DNA from 3 places in the Herminiimonas glaciei genome. Region 2 is predicted to be linked to each of the others. Evidence: predicted binding sites of a transcription regulator. Region 2 holds the regulator's gene; each other region holds the start of a gene.
What was found. Region 2 encodes sigma-54, which starts transcription at its own class of promoters, with help from an activator protein. Its sites were predicted from a motif close to TGGCANGNAANCTGCTTT; they were not measured.

Region 1 (6,225 bases), 490 kb from region 2:
TGATTTACCAAAACGGCGAATGCAAAAGTCCCTTTGAGCCAATAAATGGTTCAAAAATAGACTTAGCACACCGAATCGCAGGAAGTTGCTTCCCGCTAAGAAGAGGTGCGGTTCGAGGTTGCCCTCTTGCCAAGTTCGCCCAGAAAACCTGAACATATTCCTTCGATCTCGTTACCGAGAGCGGTGTCGCACCCTATTACCTTCGGGGTATCGCAACACTTGACGACGCTGGAAGCCAGCAACGTAAATTCAGTACAATCTCAATTAAAGCAAAATTGAAGTGGTATTACAATCTGAAAAATTGTGACATGCCGACTGATTTTTGATGCGAAAAGCTAGACCATCAATATTCATTGGCAATCCGTAAAATTGACGTTAAAAAAAGAAAAAACTACCTGTCGTTCCGACACAACGCTTAAGCAAGCTCGATCAGATCGGACCTCAGACTCAGCTCCCATCAACTGAACGCCGCATAAAAAAAGATGGTTCGCTCGTTCACTATCCGACTACGTCTCGAATTCATTTACGCCGACAAACGTGCGGGCCAGTATGAAGTATCCGAACATCTTGCCGCAGTACAGCAGTCTTCCTGTTGAACAAAGGGTGAGGTTATCGTATGCTAGCTACAGGATCGGGCCAAAATCCTGTCCAAATTCTGTCCAAGTGCGTTGAACAAAATTCATGAATTTAGCGAAATTTTGATTTGTAATTCCCAATGTCAAATCCGCTTGAAACATAAGCGTAGCAACGGTTTCAAGACGAAGCCCTGACCGCCGTGCAAATCGGTTTGTTGACGATTTACGATATGTGCAAGGCGGTAGACCGGGGGATGGTGATGTCAGACATCCGCGTGGAAGAAAAGCATGGTGGAAAGTCCGGGAGCTGGTCGACTATAGACGGTAATTTGAGCGCTATCTAAATCGTCCCGTTTAATCAGGGCAGGTGCCAGGTTTGGACTTGTCCTTCTTCTCCACTACATCCTTGTTTTCATCAAGATCATTTAGTTTCAGTTTCGCAAACCGGTTACCTGCGGCAAAACTGGCAACGAAAGCCTTCCTGGCCGCCGCCATGCAGCTAAGACGCTCCAGAATCAAACCACGCGTATAGTAGGCAGAAGCATTCGCCGGACCAAGCAACAAGACCTGGTCAAGATCGGACAATGCTGCCGTATATTTATCCAGCGCATAATAAGCACGGGCGCGGCTATAGTAAGCCTGCCCAACCTTGGGGTTCAATTGCAGTGTGCGCGAAAAATCGGCGATCGCGTCCTCATATTTCTTTTCACGCATATACGCCAGGCCACGATTATAGAAAATGCGATCGCTGCCCACCAAAGTCGGCGATGCCAGCTTGGCAGCCGCATCCTTCCATACATTCGCTTCACTAGAAAGACTGGTCAAACGATCCATGGCCAGCATGAAGAAAACCACAAATACGGGAATCGCTCCCAATATCAACCAGCGTCGCGGTATGCGTGCACACACCGCGGCCAACATCATCATGTAACCCGGCGCCCAGAGATAACTACGATATAAAACGAATGGTTCCTGAAAACGCACCGCAGCCAGTTCCGTCATAAACAAGAACCACGAATATAAAAAGCCGCAGCAAAAAAGTGCGAGCCAACCCTTCTTGCGCAAAAAATAAAGTGCGATGACAGGCGATGCAAAAAAAAGGAAAGCCTTGGGGTATACCCACCAGGACGACCAGATATGCGCAAAATCAAAACGCATATCGGCAGACAGAAACCGTACATCCGGCACGATCCAGAATGCCAGGTAATCGAAAAAGAAACCCGCTTGCAGGACAATGCTGGTCCACCACTGACTCTGAACTTGTTCCACCACTGCCATTTCCTGCATTTTGGGCAGGATAGTTGCAATATCCGGCTCATAACTACTTGCCACAATATGTATGGTGGAGAACAGTACTGTCAGCGCGGCTGGAGAACAAAGCAGCAAAAACAAAGCCATACGCTTGAATTTTGCCTGCCAGCCTCCGTCATATAAGACTGCCAGGGGCAAGATCGCGGCAGGCAGCATGATTGCATGCTCTTTGGAGAGCACCGCCAGTGAGTAAAACAAGGCGGCCGTAATGACATCTACGGTGCGATTTTCCGCAAAGGAACGGCGGTAAAACCAAACAGCAAGCAGGCAGAAAAATGTCGCGAAAAGGCCGCTTCGTTGTGCCAGATACCCAACGCCGTATACAGCAATAGGATGGATTGCAAAGCTGATTGCGACGATTGCGCTGACTAAGCTAGCTTGCGAACGTATAAGCGTGGTTGAATTGCGAGCAATACTGGTAAGCAAACTGCGTAACAACGCAAACAGCAAGCTTGCACACGAGATATGGAGTAGCAGGCTAAAAATGCGATTCGCCGCAAGGTCTTCAGTCAGGACCTGGATAAATCCAAGGGTAAAGTAAGGAAAAGTCCGCGATTTGAAATCAAATGGATTTTGCGCAAATTCATAGACTCTTAATGAAGCAAACAAGCCATGATCGTCAAAAATAATCCCGGAATCAAAAAACTGGCCGTACAAAAGAAAACTCAATAGAACAATAAATAGAATGGACACAGCACTTGCAAGTCGATCACTATTTATCATTCTCAATAACATATTTTCAAACGTGAATATTTTTTTATTTATAGAGTGAAAATAAAAAAGGGCTCACATAGGAGCCCTTTTTAACTTTTGCCAAATGATTACATTAGCAACCTGTTGTTGGACCAAAAACTTTATTCATGATTGCAGCAGCTTTTGCATCACCCAATGTGGCACTGCACTTTGTGGTCCAGGTAACGAGGGTCTCGGTTGCGGCAGGTACAAAAATGACACTTTTAGTATTGTATGCATCACCGATACCCTTCATGGTCGCAGTAATCTCACCCGTGGTAGAAACAGAAATAGCAGATACTTCAGTCGTTTCTCCCGGAGCAGCGGTCAAGCCTAAAGTTGCCCAAGGATCAAGCCCCATATTAGCATCACCATTGACCTGCTTGTACTCAGCAACTGCCAGCTTAAGCGACTCAACCGTTGGGATAATTTTCGCCAACTTCGCACGTGTCACATAATCTTGATACTGTGGAATTGCCACTGCTGCCAAAATACCGATAATCGCTACAACGATCATCAATTCGATCAGCGTAAAACCGCTTTGTGCTTTCTTCATCATTTTCATCGATTTCATCTTTTTCTCCTGGTTTGGGAATACAGGTAGCTTTTCCACCCTGTCACCCATACAGCAATCGCTGTGCCACCCCAAATTCAGCCAAACATTGTGAAATTGTTACGATTATTTAACGAAAAGTAACAATTTTGGTTCTGCCTGCGCCAATTTTTGTCACATCCGGCTAAAAAATTTGTCTTGCGGCAGTGCAGCGAGACCTCAACACAGCTTTTTACGCGTCGTTGAGGAACACGATATCGGTACCCGCCAGGTGGATTTGATCGCCGTTGTTCAAGGGCCGGGTCAAGGTGCCTATCGATGCGCCATTGACGACCGGATAGTCGTCACCTTCGACATGGGTCAGGCTGTAACCCTGCGGGCTGCTGGCAAACACGGCGACATGCCGGCCTGGCCGGCCTATGGTCGTCAGGGCCTTGTTCAGCGTGACTTCCTTGCCCGCGCCGGCGCCGTTGAGGATTTTGATTACTGCATTTGTCGTCATGGTTGTTTCAAATGGATCTTGATACCTGGGTTCGGTAATTTGCTGGATATTACCCAGATCTTCCGGCAAGGACTCGTTAACGGAAACGACTGCAACGGAATCCGGCATATCGACAGTCGCACAGTACCGGATGGTGTGCGTCGCCAATGCGATCACATCGCTATCCTGTAACAAATGCTTGCTTACTGGCTGACCGTTGAGCTGGCTCCCATTGGTACTGCCCAGGTCTTCAAAATAGCAGCCGACCGGATGCGCAATGATGACCGCATGTTCGGCACTAATCCCCGCCGCATCTATGACGATGTCGTTGAAGGCGCGCCGCCCTATGCTGGTACGCTCTTTCAGCAAGGAGAATTCCTGCAGGGTGATACCGTCTTTCGCCAAAATAATCGTGGGCATTACTATTCCAACATCCTTTCTACCTTCTTTACATATCCTGTAAATGCATCACATCCATTGAAAGACGGCTGCGTTTAAGCCAGTCGTATCAAGATTTATGCCAAGTCAGGATTTAAAACCGGCTGTCATGCGCTGCCACCAGCTTAGGGGCACGGGCATACTGGCTTCGACTTTCACCAGGATGACGGAAATATTATCGCGCCCGCCATTGTCATTCGCCGCCTGCACCAGCGAGCTACATAATAATTCAAGATCCGTATCGTTATCGGCCAGCATCGCGCTCATTTGCTCGCCAGCCAACATATCTGACAAGCCATCCGAGCACAGCAGGTAGATATCGCCACCTTCGGTCTGGTAATCATTCACGTCCACATCAATGTGTGCACCAACGCCGAGAGCGCGCGTGATCAGGTTTTTGTTCGGGGCAAAACGCGCCCATTCCGGACTCACCAGGCCGGCATCTATCTGTTCCTGCAGTTGCGAATGATCGCGCGTAATTTGCTCAAGCCGACCGGCCCGGAAACGATAGGCGCGCGAATCGCCGACATGCGCGACGATGATACGGTCATGATGGAATAAGGCTGCGACCAGCGTCGTCCCCATGCCACTGTATTGCGGCTGGATGCGTGCAACTTCGAGGATTTGTTCATTGGCGGCACTGACCGCGTCCACCATCAGGCGCTGCAATGATTTGCTGCTGGCCGCGCGTCCTTTGTCCTGTATTTGCTGTAACTGCTGTTCGAGGGCGGCGCGGAATACCGTCGTCGCAATGCCACTGGCAATCTCGCCGGCATTGTAACCACCCATGCCATCGGCCAGCACCACTGCCTTGTACTCAGCGCAGACTTCTATCGCATCTTCATTATGCGCACGCACCAAACCCGTATCGGTTTTGGCGGCGAATTGAAGCTCGACGGAATACGTCATAAGGTTGGCGGCTTAATGTCTGGATTACAGGGCGTTGGAAAAGCAGTTTTCTTCTTTGCAGACGGGATGGCGCTATCGTCGGCTGGATTATCTCCCGGTTTAAGGAGGGAAACCTTCCTTTGCAGGAACAGATCATATCCGCTTTCGCCTTGGAAACGGGTGTTTACACGCGTCCGAGGGTCACCCGTGCGGCAAAAACACCTCATTTGAAACAAAGCAGCTACATCGCCGAAGCAGCCGCCCTCAATGCAGGCGACAAGGTCGCCAAGCCTGGTGGCGCCACTTATAATGTGATGCATGCACTACAGCGCCGCGACTTCGCGCCTATCAGGTTTTTATAATGGAGAAGATGCCTCTATGCCAGGCATCAATAAATATGACCACAGTTATCTATACCCACGACGCTTGCCTCGAACATAAACCGGGAGCCAGCCACCCGGAGTCACCCGAGCGCCTGAAGGCAGTGTTGCGCGCCCTGCGCGTACCGGAATTCGATGCCGTCGAATGGCGTGAAGCGCCTATGGGTACACGTGAACAGGTATTGCTGATCCATACCGAAGATTTCGTTACCGATGTCGAGGATGCGTCACCATACCGCGGCTATATGCCATTGGATGGTGGCGATACCGTCATGTCACCCGGCTCGCTGGAAGCGGTCATGCGTTGCGTCGGTGCCGCTTGTGCCGGTGTCGACCTGGTGCTGGACAATGAAGCACACAATGTATTCTGCGCCACCCGTCCCTGCGGCCATCACGCCGAGCCTAGCCGTGCGATGGGCTTTTGCATTTTCAACCAGGCGGCGATTGCGGCCGCCTATGCATATGAAGTGCACAAGCTGGAGCGCGTGGCAGTCATCGACTTCGATGTGCATCATGGCAACGGTACCCAAGCGGCATTTTACGACCGCCCGGAACTGTTCTATGCATCCAGCCACCAGTCGCATTTCTACCCCGGTACAGGCCTGGAAAAGGAAACCGGCGTTTCGCACAATATCGTCAACGTCCCGCTGCCACGCGGTTGCGATTCAGCCTTGTTCCGTGAACAGACTGCCGCAAAAATGCTGCCGGCAATACGCGCTTTCAATCCGGAACTGATCATTATCTCGGCCGGCTTCGATGCGCATCACCTCGATCCGCTGGCAGGACTGAACCTGCAAGACGATGATTTCGACTGGATCACACGTGAATTGATGAAAATTGCGGATGAAACCTGCGAAGGTCGCATTG
Region 2 (6,225 bases):
CCCGCATGCGTCGCCTGGAAAACGGCAAGCCCACCGATGAAGTCGAAGGCGAATTCATCTCCTACGACACACGCGCTGAATTCTTTACCGTACATAACACGTCAAGCGGCGACAGCAAACAAGGTGCCGGCCGCATCAAGGCCGTAATCCAACCGCGTGCCGCAGATACAAAGGCAAAATAAGATGTCTAGCAAGCTGATCGTTAACGGACTCCAGAAAAGCTATGGCGCGCGCCAGGTTGTGCGCGATGTCGCATTGCAAGTTGAAAGCGGCGAAGTGATCGGTTTGCTCGGCCCTAACGGCGCCGGCAAGACCACTTCCTTCTACATGATCGTGGGCCTGGTACCGTCTGATGCCGGCCGCATCGAACTGGATGGCGTCGACATCTCGCGCCTGCCTATCCACAAGCGCGCACAACTCGGCCTGTCCTACCTGCCGCAGGAAGCATCGGTCTTCCGCAAGCTCAGCGTCGAAGACAATATCCGCGCTGTGCTTGAATTGCAGCGCGTCAACGGCAAGGCATTGAACTCGTCGCAACTGGAACAGCGCCTGGACACCTTGCTGGCCGATTTGCAAATTGAAAAGCTGCGCGAAAACCAGGCGATGTCGCTATCCGGTGGTGAACGCCGCCGGGTCGAAATTGCCCGTGCATTGGCGACCAATCCGCGTTTCGTCCTGCTCGATGAACCGTTTGCAGGTGTCGACCCTATCGCGGTGATTGAAATCCAGCGCATTGTGCGTTTCCTCAAAGAACGTGGCATCGGCGTGCTGATCACCGATCACAATGTGCGCGAAACACTGGGCATCTGCGATCGCGCTTACATCATTAACCAGGGTGCGGTATTGGCCAGCGGACGACCGGACGACATCATCGCCAATGAATCGGTACGGCGCGTCTACTTAGGTGAACATTTCCGCATGTAAGCGGAAGAAAAAACATCTATGAAGCAATCCCTGCAACTACGAGTCTCGCAACACCTGGCACTTACGCCACAACTGCAGCAATCGATCCGCCTGCTGCAGTTATCGACTCTTGAATTGCATCAGGAACTGGAACAGATTCTTGCCGACAACCCGATGCTGGAACGTACCGATGATCCGCTGGATCATGCAGTACGCCTGCTGGCTGACGGTGCCATCGGTGCCAGCGGCACGACGCCGGAAGGCGCCAGCATCGAAGCCAATACCCCCCAAACCCCGGATAGCGAAGGCGGCTCCGACGCGCCCGATTTGCCGGAAGCGTCAAGCGGTGACAGCGAATGGAGTTTCGACGATGTAGCACGCACCTCCAAGGCCCCGGAGGACGATGATGCCCGCCCGCAACTCGAAGCGCATGAAACAACCTTGCGTGAGCATCTGCTCGAACAAATGCGCGTTACCGTACGCGAACACCGCGACCGTGCGCTGCTTGAGTTAATCATTGATGCATTGAATGACAATGGCTATCTGGAAGAAGAGCTGGAAGAAATCCATGCCCGCCTGCCGGAAGAGCTGGAGATCGAACTGGAAGAACTGCAGATCTCTCTCAAAATGTTGCAGAGCTTCGATCCACCGGGCGTAGGTGCGCGTGATGCTGCCGAATGCCTGGCACTGCAAATCAAACGTATGCCCAAAGTGGCAATGGTGACCCGCCGCATGGCCCTCGCCATCGTGGAAAATCACTTGCCGCTATTCGCCCAGCGCGACTTCAACAAATTGCGCAAGGCACTGGATTGCGATGACGAAGACTTGCGCGAAGCACAAGCCATCATCAAGCAATGCAATCCGCATCCAGGTTCCATTTTTGCAACGGATGCTTCCGACTATGTGGTGCCTGACGTCATCGTCAAACGTACCCGTAGCGGCTGGCAAGTCATGCTGAACCACGACGTGATGCCACGGCTGCGCGTTAATAGCATGTATGCCAACATTTTGAAGCAAAGCAAGGGCGAGGCATCGCTTGGTTCCCAGTTGCAAGAAGCAAAATGGTTAATCAAGAATATGCGTCAGCGCTTCGACACCATCCTGCGTGTCGCAGAGGCAATTGTTGAACGTCAGAGGAACTTCTTTTCGCACGGTGCGGTCGCAATGAGACCGCTTGTTTTACGTGAAATAGCTGATACACTGGGTCTACACGAGAGTACTATTTCACGTGTAACCACCCAGAAGTACATGCTGACTCCCCACGGGATGTTCGAATTGAAATACTTTTTCGGCAGCCATGTCGCAACAGAAGCCGGTGGTGAAGCTTCGTCGACGGCGATACGGGCACTGATCAAACAATTGATAGGAGCTGAAGACCCGAAAATTCCATTCTCTGATAGCAAGATTGCCGACATGCTGGCAGAACAAGGCATGGTGGTAGCGCGACGGACAGTAGCAAAATACCGCGAAGCCCTGAAGATCCCACCGGTCAATCTGCGCAAGTCGTTGTAGATATCGTCCTTTGTAGTTTTTGTTGTAGTTATACGTTGCTGTGTTCGGCGTAGTCACTTAACAAGACGCGCATAACCTCCAGTGACTTTCATAGGAGCACTGTATGAATCTCACAATCAGTGGACATCACCTCGAATTGACCCCCGCCATCCGCGAATATGTACAAGGTAAATTGGAGCGCATCAAACGACATTTTGATCACGTTATCGATATTGCAGTCATCCTGACTGTAGACAATCTTCCCGAGAAAGAAAAACGCCAAAGGGCGGAAATTAACTTGCGAGTGAGAGGCAAGGATCTGCACGCGGAAAGTATCGCAGATAATTTATACGCTGCCATTGATACACTGATCGACAAGCTCGATCGACAAGTGATCAAATACAAAACCAAACAGCAAGACCATCAACACGATGCGATCAAACGATTGCCGGATGCGTCAGACGCTGTAACGCCTTAAGCTAAAGGCAAGGCCGGGCAAATCGGCCGGATGAAATGAAGGGCGCAGATTGCGCCCTTTTTTGTGTCCGCTTGCTGCGTCATCGCAGGCCTATTTCATTGCTGGCTGCAGTGACTTCTTCACCCAGGCGGATTGCGATCCTGAGCTGGCTTTTGACTGTACGTCCATTGATTTCGCCGGGATGAAATTTTACTTTCTTGAAAGTGGCGGACAATATCTCTTCCGTATCAAGCGGCACCACAGTATCTTCAATGAGCGCCTGGTCGACATCCCCGTATTCACTTATTAACAAGCGTAAAACCGCCACTTGATCAGGTGCCCCCGGCACCAGTAAGGCAAAATTTTCCGGAATATCGACCGCGACCAAAGGTTTTTGCGTCAGCTCGCTTGACGCAAAGTAATGTTGGCCGCGCAAGCTGGCGTCAGGCAGATGCGGCAATATGGGCGCGGCCGCAACTGCTTCCCGTGCTACTTCCACACTCTTCCTGACAACAGACGAGGTTTGCTGCGAAACGGCAAGAATACTCGCCCGTCCCTCCTGCAATGCAACGTCCACCACGCGCTGTGTCATCGCCCCTGCAACAGAATTACCCACCGTCGCGGTCGCGAAATAGACGACCAATAATATATGTGCAAGCACTGCAAGCAAGCCTGCCGACAACTCACAAGGGCGTCGCGCCAGTTTCATGAAATATTGCGCCATTACATTTGACGGACACTAATCAACAATCAACTCTTGCCAGGAGACGCGACGCGCACCTTTGAGGGAATCCGGTGGTGGCGGCGGATTACTTTCATTATTCAGTACACCACCGGTATCAGTCACCAGTGTCGTGGTTTTCCCGGTACCCAGTCGTATGGTCGTAATACCCGCGACCAAAGCATTGCCTGTCAAACGACGTCCAGCCATTTGATTGGTTGAGTTCATCGAGTACTGCCCGGTCCGGTAATCAAAGAAATACAACCAGGCATAACCACCAACGGTACAGGCATTTTGTTCCGGTACATTACCTGCAACTGTCAACAAGCCCAGCTGTTGCTGCATTCCGACATTGACCCGTTCGCCAGGTGATTCATTGTTTGGATTCAGGTCTACAAACCAGCCGGATTTTGTATTCCAGTCCACAGCTGTCGACGAGGTCGTGCGTTCTGTGCCCGCCTGATTTGTTGTGAGCGTCTGCTGCACCAATACATCCGGTGCCCGCACCTGTCCCAAACCGGTTTCCGCCAAGGTGTCTTTCAATGCATAAACGGACTGCTGGCTGATATCACTACGATCGGTATCACCCAGGTAACGTCCGGTCGCGACCGTGACGACTGCATAATTGTTACCACCTACCGAAATTTCACTCAGAAGAGGTCTGGTGGTAATTGGCTGCACACCGGCAGGCGAAACATTACCAAGCTCCGCGAGTAGCGTTGCCTCCTTACCGGCAGGAAGGATGATATCTTCCGTATCGAAGCGCCATACATTGCCCAACAGGTCACCACCGTAGTACCGCTTGGCGGTATTGTCGACCGCCGTGTCAACCCAGGCATTAATCTTTGCCAACCCACTCGGAGAACCGGCACTACCCGCGTTGGTATTCAGTTTTTCCAGGCGTGCACCGGTATTTGCGTTGAGCAAATACAAATGCCCCCTGCCGTCACCGCCGGTATTGTTATAGCCCGAAGTAATGGCTACCACCCAAGTCCCGTCACGGCGTTTGGCAATAATCGGATTGCCGAAGCTATAGCCCATGTCGGCATCATCGGCGACGCTGTAATTCCATAGCGCCTTGGGATTGTCCGGGTCGGTGATATCCAGCGCGTAGTAACCCTTGCCACCCTTGTTCAAACCGCCAACTAAAATCGTTTTCCACTCGCCCGCAGTACAGGTACTGGTCGGCGCATTAGGACAAATATCGGCAATCGTGGGGGAGCCATCAACATAGTATTGATGCTTGGTGGCGTAATTCTTGTCGGCCAGTTTGTAGAGGTTAGGTAAAACGATAGGTGGGATATATGCCCATTTTTCACTACCGGAAGTCGTGAGTCCGGTCGTTGCCTCAAAAGCATGCAACATCCCGTCATTTGCGGCAGCATAAACCATGGCTAAACGATTGGCCTGGGTCACCTCCTTGAATTCCAGATAGTTGGCATCCAGGTAGTTAAAGGTTGGTCGTTTCACATATACCGGTTGCCCGCCTATCATGTCGCCCAGAGCGTGCTCGCGATCCCGGAACAAGGGATTGGCATTGCCGGTCTGATCTTCGTTGCCGGTGCGTCCACGAAGAAACGCCACCAGGGTATCGCCGACATCGACTGCATCACGCTGGGTGCTGGTCAGATCAGGACATTGCGACAAAAGATTATTGGTACAGGTATTTTTGAAATAGGTTTTTTCCGCATTAGTTAAGGCATCCCAGGTGAAGCTCTTTAACTTATTGGTGGCACTCGCGTCAAAGGTATAAATGGTCCGGGTATCTGTCGTGGCGGACACTTTTTTATTCAATTCGGCCTGCGCGCCCCATAGCGGGGTGGTCGATATGGAACCGTTGCTTGGATCTATCGTCCTGGCTTGCAAATCACCATCCCACTTGACGGTCCGATATAAAGCAACAAACAAAAAGTTATCTCCTGCCACCGGTTCAAGGTTACTGGTCGCAGCTGATGCAGCAGCACCGGTACGTGCGCTAACGCCGGCCAATGCTTTGCTCAGTCCGCTAATCAGTGAATTAGGATTTTGTGCGCTGAAGTAAGTACCGCGACCATTGACCGCAGCATGCCAAAGATCATCAATTGCGGTCGGATCATCCGCCTTCGGCGCCGGCCAGTTTTTGGTACCCGCGGTAATTGCATTGAAATCACTGGAACCGCCGGACAGATAGTTTTCAGAATAATTCAATGTTCCGTTCAAACCCAGGCCCAGGGTGAAGGTCGTCATATGCTGCTGTAGCTGCACGTCAGCACCGGAACCTGGCACATTGTTTTTACCAACTTTAATGCCCAAGGCACCAAGATCATCTTCCGCTCTTAAATCTGTCTGGTAGTAATACATCGCAACATCAGACAGTGTATCGCTACGACTTAAGCCATCGAACATGGGCCGCGCCGTCGTTCCGCCATCCTGGTTGCCAACCGCAGTGGAACCGTCCATTTGATAACCGGCCCCACCATTCCAATATCCATCTGTCGCCAAAATAGCGAAGTTCTGTTGGCAAGAATATTGAATCGGATCATTAACTCCGGTCAGCAGCTTCCCTGCATATATGCGACCGACCTTGGACAGCGCGGTGCGCAGGGGTGTACCTCCTGATGTTCCTGCGCCATAAAGCTTGTCATACCATTTGTTCTTGTGTCCGGTTCCATCT
Region 3 (6,225 bases), 300 kb from region 2:
CGGAACAGCAAGCGAAGCAACGTGGATGGGAATTGAATTTCGACTTGCCCGGCCATCGCGTATCGGATTTTCCGCATGCTGCGATACATACCGGTTCGTTGGCTGAATTCGAGGCAACACCGTCAGCGATGCGCTGGATACTGGAAATCCATATCCGTCATCCAGAAAAGCAGTTCGGCGCCTTCTTTGAAGACATGCTGCTGGATGACGGCAGCTATCCCAAATAGTCAGGCCGATAGCTGCGCCGCCAGTCGCGCCTGGTGCAACATCTGGATAGTGATTTTCTTCACTTCGGATTGGCTCAATGCGATGTGGGCGCGCAGCAGGTCTTTCGCCTGGCAGCTGCGTTTTTCTATGATGGCACGCAGGATGTGCGCATGTTCGGTGTAGGTTACTTCTATGCGCATTTCCTTCGTGAATTCCAGCCGCCGTATAACGCGTATGCGTTCGGTGATGTCGTGATGGATGCGCGCCATTTCCGCATTGCCACTGGCTTCCACCAATTGTTCATGGAAACGTTCGTCATGTACCGAGAGTGTGGGTACATCAGTGATACGTTCATGTTCCGGCACGAACCAGAGTTCTGCCAGTTGTTGCAATAGTGGTGGCGCTTCCGGCATCGCGCACAGTTGTTCGACCGCCGCACATTCGAGTACGCTGCGCACATCGTAGAGCTGTTCGAACATCTGGAAATCGAAAGGGCGGATTTGCCAGCCGCTCTTGTGCAAGACTTCGACATAGCCTTCACGTTGCAGGCGGAACAGGGCTTCCCGTACCGGTGTGCGACTCATTTGCAGGCGTTCGCTCATCTCGTTTTCGCTGAAACGGTCGCCGGGCAGGAAGTGGAAGTCGAAAATGTCCGCCTTCAGCCGGGTATAGGCTTGCGAAGCGAGACTGTCAGGCAGGACTTTGGCAAATTTGAGCTTGGGTATCATGGTACATGGTTTCCGAAAGAATCAGTTCAGGCAGCCCTGTTGCAATATGCGCGCCAGCCACCGAAGGAAGTGATGTCTTGTGCGCTTTCCAGTGCATACGGTTCACAGATGAAACCTTTGACCAGCCGGCCGTCACTTAACTCCAGCGTGCCTATTCCCAATGGTGCGGGTACCCCGGCGACAAATGAGCCGAAGGCCGGCAGGGGGATATCCCATAATTCCACCGTAATCGCCGCGCCATCCTTGCTGCGTGCCAGCCCTGGTTTGGGTGGCGTGGTTCCAGCCAGTGTGTACAGGCGATAGCTATCGGCGGTCTGTGCACTTTCCACCAGGATGGCTTTACGTTCGGTCAGTTCGCGGTTCAGCGGCATGCCTGTCAGGTGTGCACCGACCACGGCGACCCGCAGGTGACCAGCCGGCACCTCATGCTTGTCCGTGGTGGCTGCCGGCGGCATGTAAGGCTGTCCGGTGGCGCCTCGCGGCAAGCCGGTCAGTGCCTGCCAGTGTTTACCGAAGGCGGCCAGTGCATGGTCCGACCAGGCCGGACCGATCAGCGTAAGGCCAAAGGGCAGGCCGTCGCTACGCAGATTGGCCGGTACCGCCAGCGCGCACCAGTTCAGCAGGTTGACGAAGTTGGTGTACTTGCCCATATGGCTGTTACGGCGGACCGGGTCGGCCGCGACCTCGGCGATCTTGTAATGCGTCGCTGCGGTCGGTACCAGCAAGGCATCGACCGAAGCCATGATTTTGTCGGCAGCGCGTTTGAGGTCGGCCAGCTTGTATTGCGCATTGAAGGTATCTGTTGCCGAGAATTCGCGGGCGCGAAAGATGATGTCGCGCACAACGGGATGGATGGCATCGCTGTGTTCTTCGGCGAAGGCTTCAATTGCCGCATAACGCTCGGCTACCCATGGACCGTCATAGAGCAAGGTAGTGACTTGATCGAATAAGGAAAAATCGAGTGGAATACATACCGCACCGCTGGCGCGTACCGCTTCCAGTGCCTGCGCATACGCAGCGGCTGCGATGGTGTCACCATAAAATTCGGGTTGGGCCGGGATGCCGAAACGCGGCTTGGCCGGCAGCTTGGTCAACACATGTTCCGGGCGTGTACGTGAATATGCATCCGCCGCATCGAAGCCAGCGGCCTGTGTGAATACGAGTTCTGCGTCAGCCACCGTGGTGGCAAAAATAGACACGCAATCCAGTGTGCGGCAAGCCGGTACCACGCCGCGTCCGCTAAGTGAACCGACGGTTGGTTTAAGGCCGACGATATTGTTGAGGCCGGCCGGTACGCGACCCGAGCCCGCGGTGTCGGTACCGAGTGAAAACGGTACCAGGCCGCGTGCCACGACCGAAGCGGAGCCGGAGCTGGAGCCGCCGGATACGTATTCCGGATCGAAGCTATTCGGCACTGCGCCGTAAGGCGAGCGTATGCCGACCAGGCCAGTGGCGAATTGATCGAGATTGGTTTTACCAATGACAATCGCACCGGCATCCAGCAAGCGTTGCACGACGGTGGCGTGTTGTTCTGCGATGTAAGCGAATTCGGGGCAGGCGGCTGTGGTGCGTATGCCTGCCACATCGATATTGTCTTTCGCGGCAAAGGGCACGCCATACAAGGGCAGTGTCGCCAAATCAGGATTTGCCAGGCGACGCGCTTCCAGTGCTTGTAGCTGCGCCGCAAGATAGGGCTGATCAATCAGCGTGATCCAGGCTGCATCATCGCCGGCCAGGCCATTCAGTAGTGTTGCCAGTAAAGCCGCTGGTGTTGCGCCATCGCGGTAAGCAGTTTGCCAATCGACTATCGTCCATCCCAACATTTTGAATACTCCCATGTATACAAGTTTGTATTTGTCTTAGCATGAGTCATGCCATGGGAAAAAACCAGTTTTTTGCCCTTGCCCTGAGCCTGCCCCGGCGATGCGATGGGATTGCGTGGACCGCCTTGGTGCAGTTGCGCACCCTTCGAGTGCGTTTGTTGGATCGAAGCTTAGTACGAGCAATTCCTGCCTGTTTTTTTTCGCACTCCGGCCCTCTTCATATTTCTTTTTCTGTTGTTGTTCTCACGTGAAATTTCTATTGGGGACGACATCCTCTTTCATAGCAAATTTCATTTTGCTTCATATCGGATTGCATCTTTTTCACGCCTTCGCACGAATCAGCTATGACAGAATTTGCGTCGCTGTCCGGCTTGAAATCAAATTAAAAAATGCAGTGGGCGTCACAGCCTTCTAACGATTACCCCCATTTTCTGGGAGACAAAATGATGTGGTCTCATGTGTACGATCCTTTCAACAATGCTTGGCTTTCAACACTGGCGGCGGCAGTACCCGTCGTCGTCATGTTGTCGGCACTGGCTTTCTTTCATATCAGGGCGCATATTGCCGCGCTGCTTGGTTTGGCATCGGCAATTGTTGTCGCGGTTTTTTGTTTCACGATGCCGGCTTCGTCTGCGCTATCGTCGGCAGCTTTCGGTGCTGCGAATGGTTTGATGCCGATAGGCTGGATCATTCTCAACGTCATCTTTTTGTACCAGCTGACCGAACGTAAAGGCTACTTCAAGGTACTGCAGGAAAGCATCACCGGCATTACGACAGACCGCCGTTTGCAGCTGTTGCTGGTGGCATTTTCCTTCGGCGCTTTCTTTGAAGGTGCGGGCGGCTTTGGTACGCCGGTTGCCGTGACCGGTGCGATGCTGATCGGCCTCGGCTTTGCACCTTTGGCGGCGTCGGGCTTGTCGCTGATTGCGAATACCGCACCAGTTGCATTCGGTGCACTTGGTACGCCTATCATTGCACTGGCCGGTGTAACCGGGCTCGATATGCTGCAATTGTCCGGCATGGTCGGACGCCAGTTGCCGGTGTTTTCGATGTTGGTGCCGTTCTGGCTGATCTGGGCTTTCTGTGGTTTCCGCGGGATGCTTGCGGTGTGGCCTGCGATCCTGGTGGCTGCTGCCGCGTTCGCGGTACCGCAATACCTGATTTCGAATTTCCACGGACCGTGGTTGGTGGACGTCGGTGCGGCGATCTCATCGATGGTCTTGCTGACCCTGTTCCTGAAAGTATGGAAGCCGGCCAATATCTGGACCTCCGCCGCCGGCAAGTTCAAGGCAGCAGCGCAGCAACAGCAGCCATCGGTGATCCATACGCATAGCCGGGAGACGGTGATCCGTGCGTGGTTGCCATGGTTCATCCTGTCGGTACTGGTATTCCTGTGGGGGGTGCCGGGCTGGAAGAAGATGCTCGATGGTTTGTCGGTATTGCGCTTTGAATGGCCGTGGTTGCATATGTTGACGCAAAAGATGCCACCGGTAGCCTTGCATCCACATGTGGAAGCCGCGATCTTTAACCTGAACTGGTTGTCGGCAACCGGTACCGGTATTTTCATTGCTTCGATGATTTCCGGCCTGGTGATGGGCTACCGCTTCAAGCAATTGTTTGTCGTGTATTGGGACACCTTGAAGATACTGCGTCATTCGCTGATTGCAATCGCGGCGATGTTGGCGCTCGGTTACATCACGCGTTACTCCGGCATGGATTCGACACTCGGTTTGGCATTTGCCCATACCGGTGTGTTCTATCCCTTCTTCGGTACTTTGCTGGGCTGGATGGGTGTCGCTCTGACCGGTTCCGATACTGCTGCGAATGTCTTGTTCGGTGGCTTGCAAAAAACCACGGCAGAGCAGTTGGGCCTGAATCCGGTGTTAATGGCTTCAGCCAATTCATCGGGTGGCGTCATGGGCAAGATGATCGATGCGCAATCCATCGTGGTGGCCGCTACCGCGACCAAATGGTATGGGCATGAAGGCGAGATCCTGCGCTATGTCTTTTTCCATTCGATAGCGCTGGCTTGCCTGGTCGGCTTGTTCGTCACACTACAGGCTTATGTCTTCCCGTTTACCTTAATGGTCTGGTAAGCGTCTCCAATGCTAGGGATGCAGATTTTCTGCATCCCGGATGCAAATCATTTCAATCTGTAAAACGCTCAGTTTTCCCCGCACACCGCCTATAGTGGCACGTGACTTTCGGACTTGAATTGTCCGGACTCAAAACATCATTTAGGAGAGTAGTAATGAAGGAATATCCAAAATTCAAGGCAGCCGCATGTCATGCAGCGCCTATCTATTTCGACACCCCGGCCACCATCGATAAAGCGTGCGACCTGATCGCTGAAGCTGCGCGCAACGGCGCTTCGCTGATCGCTTTCCCGGAAGCATTCGTTTCCGCCTTCCCGATCTGGTGTGGCGTATGGGCGCCGGTGGAAACGCATGAATTCTTTTTCAAACTGGCATCGTCGGCGATAGCGATCAACGGACCGGAAGTAGCGCAATTGCGTGAAGCGGCACGTCGCCACGGCGTCTTCGTTTCGATGGGCATCAACGAAGGTACACCGATCAGCATGGGTTGCGTATGGGATACGAATATCCTGATCGGTGATGACGGCAGCATCCTGAACCGTCATCGCAAACTGATTGCAACGCATTGGGAAAAACTGGCATGGGCCAGTGGTGACGGTAGCGGCTTGCGTGTAGTCGATACCCGCATCGGCCGCATCGGTGCACTGGTGTGTGGCGAAAACACGAATGCACTGGCACGCTTCTCGCTGATGGCGCAAGGCGAGAACGTGCATATCTCCGCATACTCGCCACGCTGGCCTACCCATCCGTCGGGCGAAGTTGCTTACGACCTCGAAGCATCGATACGCCTGCGTGCCGGTGCGGCTGCCTTTGAAGGCAAGATGTTTAACATCGTCGCTTCCGGCTTCCTGCCGCCTGAAGCAATCGACATGATCAGCCGCAACGATCCGCGTGTACGTCGTTTGATGGAAGAAGCATCGAAGAGCGTATCGATGATCATGGGCCCGGACGGGATGCCGATCAGTGACACCCTGCAGGATGAAGAAGGTATCGTCTATGCCGATATCGACCTCGCCAAATGCGTCATACCCAAACAATTCCAGGACGTCGTCGGTTACTACAATCGTTTTGATGTATTCGAATTGAAGGTTAATCGTCGCGCACTGACGCCGGTTGAATTCAACGATGCTGCAGCGGAAGCAGAACGTGCCCAGTTTGCTGCCGAGCTCGGACCTTTGCCCGCACTGTCACGCGCACCTGACGGTAGCGAGCGCTTGCAATAAGCCGGAGCCGCCTTTGGAAGGCGGCGTTTTTATCTTTTAAATAGCAGGGCGATTATGTCTTTACCTCTCATCACTGAAATGCGTGTACGTGCATTGATCGTGCCACTCTCACAGCCACTGAAAACGGCGAGCGGGACGGTACATGCGG

Region 1: the regulator sigma-54 is predicted to act here: its motif matches at 3,244-3,261, upstream of ACFQPC_RS16225 (pilin).
Region 3: the regulator sigma-54 is predicted to act here: its motif matches at 2,795-2,812, upstream of atzF (allophanate hydrolase).

The regions. Positions count from the first base shown of each region.
Region 1 covers NZ_JBHTBU010000002.1:1,115,897-1,122,121, reverse strand. The annotation lists partial or broken gene ACFQPC_RS16235 (cyclic pyranopterin monophosphate synthase MoaC) at 761-919, shown strand; gene ACFQPC_RS16230 (tetratricopeptide repeat protein) at 930-2,579, opposite strand; gene ACFQPC_RS16225 (pilin) at 2,713-3,192, opposite strand; gene ACFQPC_RS16220 (FHA domain-containing protein) at 3,404-4,072, opposite strand; gene ACFQPC_RS16215 (Stp1/IreP family PP2C-type Ser/Thr phosphatase) at 4,178-4,999, opposite strand; gene ACFQPC_RS16210 (hypothetical protein) at 5,119-5,340, shown strand; gene ACFQPC_RS16205 (histone deacetylase family protein) at 5,376-6,225, shown strand, end outside.
Region 2 covers NZ_JBHTBU010000002.1:623,916-630,140, reverse strand. The annotation lists gene lptA (lipopolysaccharide transport periplasmic protein LptA) at 1-182, shown strand, start outside; gene lptB (LPS export ABC transporter ATP-binding protein) at 184-924, shown strand; gene ACFQPC_RS13820 (RNA polymerase factor sigma-54) at 943-2,415, shown strand; gene hpf (ribosome hibernation-promoting factor, HPF/YfiA family) at 2,519-2,872, shown strand; gene ACFQPC_RS13810 (hypothetical protein) at 2,952-3,575, opposite strand; gene ACFQPC_RS13805 (pilus assembly protein) at 3,591-6,225, opposite strand, start outside.
Region 3 covers NZ_JBHTBU010000002.1:919,788-926,012, forward strand. The annotation lists gene ACFQPC_RS15290 (M24 family metallopeptidase) at 1-227, shown strand, start outside; gene ACFQPC_RS15295 (GntR family transcriptional regulator) at 228-935, opposite strand; gene atzF (allophanate hydrolase) at 962-2,758, opposite strand; gene ACFQPC_RS15305 (L-lactate permease) at 3,205-4,854, shown strand; gene ACFQPC_RS15310 (carbon-nitrogen hydrolase family protein) at 5,010-6,077, shown strand; gene ACFQPC_RS15315 (enolase C-terminal domain-like protein) at 6,132-6,225, shown strand, end outside.